Regions from separate parts of the Bradyrhizobium sp. 45 genome, predicted to be linked through region 1. Evidence: riboswitches for the same ligand, from Rfam matches in the RefSeq annotation. Region 1 holds a riboswitch; the other holds the start of a gene.

Region 1 (3,813 bases):
CGAGCCGGATTCCCTTCCTGGTGAAGGACCCGCGCGGTCACGCCGATTTCTATGCCGCCCTGGCGCGGCACGACGCCAAGGGATCAGCGCGGACGATGCGCGGCTTCCAGGCCGGCCGTCCCTCGATCTTTACGATGACGGACGCGATCAGAGCGGCCACGACGCCGGCACTCATCATCTGCGGCGACGAGGACGATCCGTGCGTGGGCGCAAGCCTGTTTCTGAAGAAGCATCTGCCGGCGGCAGGGCTCGCCATGTTTCCAAAGTCCGGCCACGTCCTCAATCTCGAAGAGCCAGCGCTGTTCAACGAAACGGTGGAACGGTTCGTCACGCTGGTGGAAGCGGGAAGATGGCCGGTGCGCGACCCGAGGTCACTGGCGGCGCATTAGCGCGAAGGCGTCACCAGGTACTGGGTCGCGTAGATGGGGTAACGGGCCGGCCTACTTCCTGCCGCCCCGCGTCAGCAGAAACACGCCCTGCTCGCCGAACAGATTCCACACCCACCAAGGCATCCGCAGCCGCAGCGGACGGCCGTAGAGGTCGAGCGCCTCGGCACGTTCCATCTTGACGTCGATCGCGTCGCAGAGCTCGACGAAATCCTTGATGGTGCAGAAATGGATGTTGGCGGTGTCATACCAGCTTGCCGGCAGGTTCTCCGTGCGCGGCATGTGGCCGCCGATCAGGAGCTGGAGCCGCATCTTCCAGAAGCCGAAATTCGGGAACGACACGATGGCGCGGCGGCCGATGCGCAGCAAATTCTCCAGCACCACTTTCGGCTGCCGCGTCGCCTGCAACGTCTGCGACAGGATCACGTAGTCGAAGGCGTCATCCGGATAATTCACGAGGTCGGTGTCGGCATCGCCCTGCACCACCGCAAGACCCTTGGCGACGCAGCGGTTGACGCCCTCGCGCGACAGCTCGATGCCGCGGCCGTCGACGCCGCGGGTTTCCAGCAGTTGGAGCAGGTCGCCCTCGCCGCAGCCGACGTCGAGCACCTTCGAGCCCGGCTTGACCATGTTGGCCACCAGCACATGGTCCGCGCGAAAATCACCGGGCTGCCCGGTCGCAAGGCCGCCCAGCGGCAACGCTTCCTGTACAGACATGACTAGCCGTCCTTAAGCATTATTGGCGGTGAGCCCGCGCGCCTTGCCTGCCGATTGCAGGAAGGCGCGGGAGATATCAAGGAATTCGGGCACGTCGAGCAGGAAGGCGTCGTGACCGCGATCGGTCTCGATTTCGGCGAACGACACCCGCGCGCTCGACGCATTCAGCGCGTGCACCAGCGCGCGCGATTCCGAGGTCGGGAACAGCCAGTCGCTGGTGAAGGAGACCACGCAGAAGCGGGTCTGGATTCCCGCGAACGCCTTCGCCAGCACACCGCCGTGGTCGGCGGCGATGTCGAAATAGTCCATCGCGCGGGTCAGATAGAGATAGGAGTTGGCGTCGAAGCGCTCGACGAAGGACGAGCCCTGGTAGCGCAGATAGGACTCAACCTGGAAGTCGGCGTCGAAAGAGAAAGTCGGCAGCTCGCGGTCCTGCATGCGCCGCCCGAATTTTCGATGCAGCGCGGCGTCGGAGAGATAGGTGATGTGCGCCGCCATCCGGGCGACAGCGAGGCCACGATGCGGATGGATACCTCGATCGGCATAGCCGCCATGGTGCCAGTCGGGGTCGGCCATCACCGCCTGACGGCCAAGCTCGTGGAACGCGATGTTCTGCGCCGAGTGTCGTGTCGAGCAGGCAATCGCCAGCGCGGAGAACACGCGACTCGGATACGCCGCAGTCCATTGCAGCACTTGCATGCCGCCCATCGAGCCGCCGACGACCGCGAACAGCGTGTCGATGCCGAGCCGGTCGATCAGCATCGCCTGCGCGCGCACCATGTCGGGGATGGTGATGACGGGGAAATCGAGCCCCCAAACCTTGCCGGTCGCGGGATTGATCGAGGCCGGGCCGGTCGAGCCCATGCAGCCGCCGATCACGTTGGAGCAGATGATAAAATATTCGTTGGGATCGAGCGGCCGGCCGGGGCCGACCAAGGTCTCCCACCAGCCGGGCTTGCCGGTGACAGGGTGCACGTTGGCGACGTGCTGGTCGCCGGTCAGCGCATGGCAGATCAGGATCGCGTTGGAGCGATCGGCATTCAGCTCGCCGTAGGTCTGGTAGGCGATCTGGAACGGGCTGAGATCGACCCCGCAGTCGAGCCGCAGCGGCTGCTCCGAGCCGAACTGCGCGACGTGCGAACTCGGATGATCCACCTCGTGCGACCGCTCGTCGGCGGTGATCGCGGGACTCGGAATGGACTGGACGCCAACCATCTGACCATCGACCTCGTTTGCGATCGTAGAAGTGACCGCATTGACATCAGGCCATGAAAAACCCGGCCTGAACGATAGGTTCGGCCGGGATCGAAAGCGTCCCCGGCCTGTTTAGCGAGTTTTTTAACGTGGCTGCAAGCCGGCCGGCTCAAATGACCACGGAACGGGTAAAAACTACCGTCTTGGACGGTTTTCGTCAAGTCACGGCCCGGATCAGCCAAATTCGCCTGTCGCGCCACGGGCGGAAAGGGCCCGATTTCTCTTTGCATTTCTCTTTGCTTTCGCAGCCCCGACTGCCTAATCAGGATATCCATCACAGCGGTGACGGCTCGACTGATCCGCATTGGAAAGCCTCTCAGCAGCACCTGTCAGACATGTCCCAACGTCCGCCCGCGCCACCATCACTCCAGGAATTGCGTAAGGAGATCGACGCGATCGACGAAGGCATGCATCGCCTGCTGATGCAACGCGGCGACATCATCGACCGCCTGATCCAGGTGAAGCAGACCCAGGAGGTCGGCTCGGCGTTCCGCCCGGCACGCGAGGCCTCCATGATGCGCGACCTCGTGCAGCGTCATCGCGGCATCCTGCCGCTCGACACGGTCGAGAGCATCTGGCGCGTCATCATCGCGACCTTCACCTATGTCCAGGCCCCGTTCTCGGTCCACGCCGACATCTCGGCGAGCGAGCCGGCCATGCGCGATTCCGCGCGATTCCATTTCGGCTTCACCGTGCCTTACGTCGCGCATTTCAGCGCGCAGGCGGCGGTCGAGGCCGTCGCGAAGTCCAAGGGCGATCTGGCGCTGGTCTCGGCGACCTCGAGCCGCACGCCGTGGTGGCTGTCGCTGGAAGAAGCTGGCGCGCCAAAGATCATCGCGCGGCTGCCCTTCGTCGAGCGCGCCGACCATCCGGCGGCGTTGCCCGTGTTCGCGGTCTCGCGCGTCGCCGACAGCGCGCTGGTGACGGAGGTCGAGACCTTCAGCGTACGCGTCTCTGGGTGGAATGCGGAGGTCGCGCGCGCCCTGTCGCCGCTCGCCGAGATCGTGGCGGTGCCCGACACCGCCTTCGACGGCGCCGCGCTGCTGGTCTCGGTCACCGCGACAAGCAGCATCGACAAGATCAAGGCTGCCCTGATCGAAGCGGGGGCCTCGGTGCGCTCCACGGCCCTCGTCGGCAGCCACGCAACGCGCTATACGGTGCCCCCGACCGGGTCGAAATCGTAAGTCGCGAACCGCTTAAGCCCACTCCGGAGTTGAAGATGTCCCGCCCCGTGCCGAATCCCGGCATTCTCGATATTGCGCCCTACACGCCCGGCAAGACCCCGGTGGCAGAGCCTGGCCGCAAGGTGTTCAAGCTCTCGGCCAACGAGACGCCGTTCGGGCCCTCGCCGAAGGCGATCGAGGCGTTCAAGCAGGTGGCGGATCATCTGGAAGACTATCCGGAAGGAACCTCGCGCGTGCTGCGCGAAGCAATCGGGCGCACCTTCGGGCTCGAT
Region 2 (3,813 bases), on a different contig from region 1:
AGACGAACTCCGCAGCATCTGCCGTGCCGCGACGCGTGACCACGGTGAGGATCAGACCGGTGAAGTAGGCGTGATAGAGATCGGCAACCGCGCGCCAGCGTTTCCATTGAGCTTCCTGCGCGGGGTCTGGTGCGGTCATGTTCGCTCCCGATCGTTGTTCTGATCGAGTGTGTCACTGCATCCGGTGACGGACAAGCTGAGCCGCACGCAGGGAGCCCTGCACGCCGGCGCGCCAATTCCGCATCACGAATTTTGCGCAGGCTTAGTTTGCGAGGCTTTGGCGGCACGCTCGCGCTCGACGCGCTCGGTGACGTCGCGTGCCATCGCCACCGATCCCTGCACCACTCCAGCGGCGTCCCGCACCAGCGCAAAGGTCATCTCGATGTAGAGCTTGCGTCCGTCCTTGTGCAGCGCGCGGGTCAGTGTCGGCTTGCCCGCAAGCTTCATCGCGCCGCTGGCAAGCGCGGCCTCAAAACCTTTCCAGTGCGCGGCGCGCAGATGTTCGGGAATGATCAGGTCGAGATTCTGGCCCAGCGCTTCGTCCGCCGAGAAGCCGAACAGTGCGGACGATGCGCGGTTCCAGCGCATGATCGTGCCGGAGCGATCCGAATAGATCAGCGCGTCGGCGACGTCGTCGAGGATTCTTGCGTCGAGTTCGGATTGATCTGTCATTTCGCCACCTCGGACGTAGCCCGGATTCACTTCCCATCTTGACACAGATTCGGTGTCATCGCCCGACTTGATCGGGCGATCCAGTATTCCAGAGGCGGATGTGATCGAACCAATAGGCTACGGCGTACTGGATGCCCCGGTCAAGCCGAGGCATGACAGCGGAAGGTGAGGCTATCCCTACACCCGGAAATGCTTGCTCAGCTTCAGGCCCTGCGCCTGGTAGTTCGAGCCGATGCGCTGGCCGTACATCGCGTCGGGGCGGGCCAGCATCTTCTCGTAGACGAGGCGGCCGACGATCTGGCCGTGCTCGAGGATGAACGGCACCTCGCGCGAGCGCACTTCGAGCACGGCGCGCGAGCCTAGCCCGCCGGCGCCGGCATAGCCGAAGCCGGGATCGAAGAATCCGGCATAATGCACGCGGAACTCGCCGACCAGCGGATCGAACGGCACCATCTCCGCGGCGTAATCGGGCGGCACCTGCACCGCCTCTTTCGACGCGAGGATATAGAACTCGCCGGGATCGAGGATCAGGCTGCCGTCGGGACGGGCCGAGATCGGCTCCCAGAAGTCCTCGACGGAATAGCCGGCGCGGCGATCGACGTCGATGACGCCGGTGTGGCGCTTGGCGCGGTAGCCGACGAAGCCGCCGCTCTTCTCGCCGGAGAGATCAACAGAGACGGCGACGCCGCCGGTGAGGTCGGCATCGTCGATATCGACGAGACGCTCGGTCGCGTGCAGCGCCTCGAGGTCGTCGATGTTGAGGATGGCATCGCCGGTGCGGAAGCGCACCTGGCTCAGGCGCGAGCCCTCGCTGACCAGCACCGGAAACGTCTTCGGGCTGATCTCGGCATAGAGCGGGCCGTGATAGCCGGCACCGATCATGTCGAAGCGGCGGGTGCCGTCGGCGATCACGCGGGTGAAGACGTCGAGCCGGCCGGTCGAGCTCTTCGGGTTGGCGGCCGCGACGATTTCCGGCGGCAGCGCGAGGCTTTCAAGCAGCGGCACGATGTAGACGCAGTTGGTCTCCAGCACCGCGCCGTCGGCGAGGCTGAACTCGTGCAGCTTCAACTCGTCGATGCGCTCGGCGACCGTGGCGCCGGGACCGGGCAGGAAGCTGGCGCGAACGCGATAGGCGATATCGCCAAGACGCAAATCGAGGCTCGCCGGCTGGATCTGGCTTTCGACGAAGTCGTAAGCGGGCAGGATGAGACCGCCCTCCGCCATCGCCGCGATCATGCGGTCGGGCAGGATACCATTGGCGTCGGCGGCGACCGTGAACGTCAACCCGGGGTCCTCATCAGGGATCAAACACATCCCGACATGCGGGAAATATGAGCGTTTTACGGCTATCCGATGGACGTCTTGACGGAAAGGGCATTGCGGAATATGAGCATGACTTATCCCGTGGTGATTTGAGCCGGCCGGCTTGCAGCCACGTTAAATAAGTCGCTAAACAGGCCGGGGACCTCTGTGATCCCGGCCCGTGGAGATATTCCAGGCCGGTTTTTTTGTGACCATTCTCGATGGTCACTTCAGGAGGTCCTATGTCGAAGTCCCCGGCGCCAACCGCCCACTACCGTCCCGAAACTCGCCTGGTTCATTCCGGCACCTTACGCTCGCAATATGGCGAGACGTCGGAGTCGCTGTTCCTGACCCAGGGCTACGTCTACAACAGCGCTGAGGAGTGCGAGGCGCGGTTCAAGGGCGAGGACCCCGGCTTCATCTATTCACGCTACTCCAATCCGACCATCTCGATGTTCGAGCGCCGCATGATCGAGCTCGAAGGCGCCGAAGCGGCACGTTCGGCCGCGACCGGCATGGCCGCGGTGACGACCGCGATCCTGGCGCCGCTCAAGGCCGGCGATCACGTCGTGGCCTCGCGCGCGCTGTTCGGCTCGTGTCTCTACGTCGTGCAGGATTTACTGCCGCGCTACGGCATCGAGACCACGCTGGTCGACGGCCTCGATCTCGACCAGTGGCAGCGCGCCATGAAGCCGAACACCAAGACGTTCTTCCTGGAGAGCCCGACCAATCCGACGCTCGACGTGCTCGACATTCCCGGCATTGCCGAGATCGCGCATAGTGGCGGCGCGCGGCTCGTCGTCGACAACGTGTTCGCCACCCCGATCTGGCAGAGCCCGCTCGCGCTCGGCGCCGACGTCGTGGTCTATTCCGCGACCAAGCACATCGACGGCCAGGGCCGCTGTCTCGGCGGCATCATCCTGTCCTCGGAAGCGTTCATCGCCGAGCACATCCACAATTTCATGCGCCAGACCGGCCCGTCGATCTCGCCGTTCAACGCCTGGGTCCTGCTCAAGGGGCTGGAGACGCTCGCCGTGCGCGTGCGCGCGCAGACCGAGACGGCGGCGCGCATCGCGGACGTGCTGGCGAGCCATCCGAAGATTTCGCGGCTGGTGTTTCCCGGCCGCGCCGATCATCCGCAGGCTGCATTGGTGAAGAAGCAGATGCGCGGCGGCTCGACGCTGGTCGGCCTCGAGGTCAAGGGCGGCAAGCAGGCGGCGTTCCGCGTGCTCAACGAGCTCAAGCTCGCCAAGATCTCGAACAATCTCGGCGACGCCAAGAGCCTCGTCACCCATCCCGCGACCACGACGCATCAGCGTTTGAAGCCGGAGGACCGCGCCGCGCTCGGCATCAGCGAAGGATTCATCCGCTTCTCGGCAGGCCTCGAGCACGCGGACGATCTGATCGAGGATCTGACCGCGGCGCTGGAGAAGGCGTGAGTTATTGTCGTCCCGGCCTAGTGCGCAATTGCGCATGGGGGCCGGGACGACAAGTCACATTGGCCGGTACGTCCGCACGTCCGCGGGCACGTTCACGCCGAGCTTGATCTGGCCGACGGAGCGAATGATGTCGTCGCCGAGGAGCTGGGCGAAGCAGGCATAGCCCCAATCGTTCATGTGCAGTCCGTCGGCGATCACGAAACTCTCGACCGGAAGCGATTGCTTCTCGTGCCAGTCGCGCATCACCTCGAAGCGCGGGAAGATGCCGACGTGACGGAGCTCGGCGACCTTGCCGAGCAGCTTCACCATCTTGCCGGCGCTCTCGGCGCGCTGGTTGACGGCGGGCGAATATTGCGGATCGACCAGCACGATGTCGGTGCCGCCGGTGGCCTGGATGCGA

What was found. A riboswitch is a leader RNA that binds a small molecule or an ion and turns the genes downstream of it on or off. The one in region 1 is predicted to bind S-adenosylmethionine.
Region 2: another riboswitch for S-adenosylmethionine. It lies ahead of IVB42_RS06740 (O-succinylhomoserine sulfhydrylase); the one in region 1 lies ahead of IVB42_RS22435 (homoserine O-acetyltransferase).

What each region holds. Positions count from the first base shown of each region.
Region 1 is NZ_JADPIX010000122.1:438,286-442,098, reverse strand. Features, by position in the region: gene IVB42_RS22445 (alpha/beta hydrolase) at 1-389, shown strand, start outside; gene metW (methionine biosynthesis protein MetW) at 441-1,103, opposite strand; gene IVB42_RS22435 (homoserine O-acetyltransferase) at 1,116-2,318, opposite strand; SAM riboswitch at 2,409-2,488, opposite strand; gene IVB42_RS22430 (chorismate mutase) at 2,693-3,541, shown strand; gene IVB42_RS22425 (histidinol-phosphate transaminase) at 3,577-3,813, shown strand, end outside.
Region 2 is NZ_JADPIX010000049.1:45,469-49,281, forward strand. Features, by position in the region: gene IVB42_RS06725 (hypothetical protein) at 1-139, opposite strand, end outside; gene IVB42_RS06730 (PAS domain S-box protein) at 244-672, opposite strand; gene IVB42_RS06735 (2'-deoxycytidine 5'-triphosphate deaminase) at 850-1,956, opposite strand; SAM riboswitch at 2,067-2,146, shown strand; gene IVB42_RS06740 (O-succinylhomoserine sulfhydrylase) at 2,217-3,413, shown strand; gene IVB42_RS06745 (SGNH/GDSL hydrolase family protein) at 3,468-3,813, opposite strand, start outside.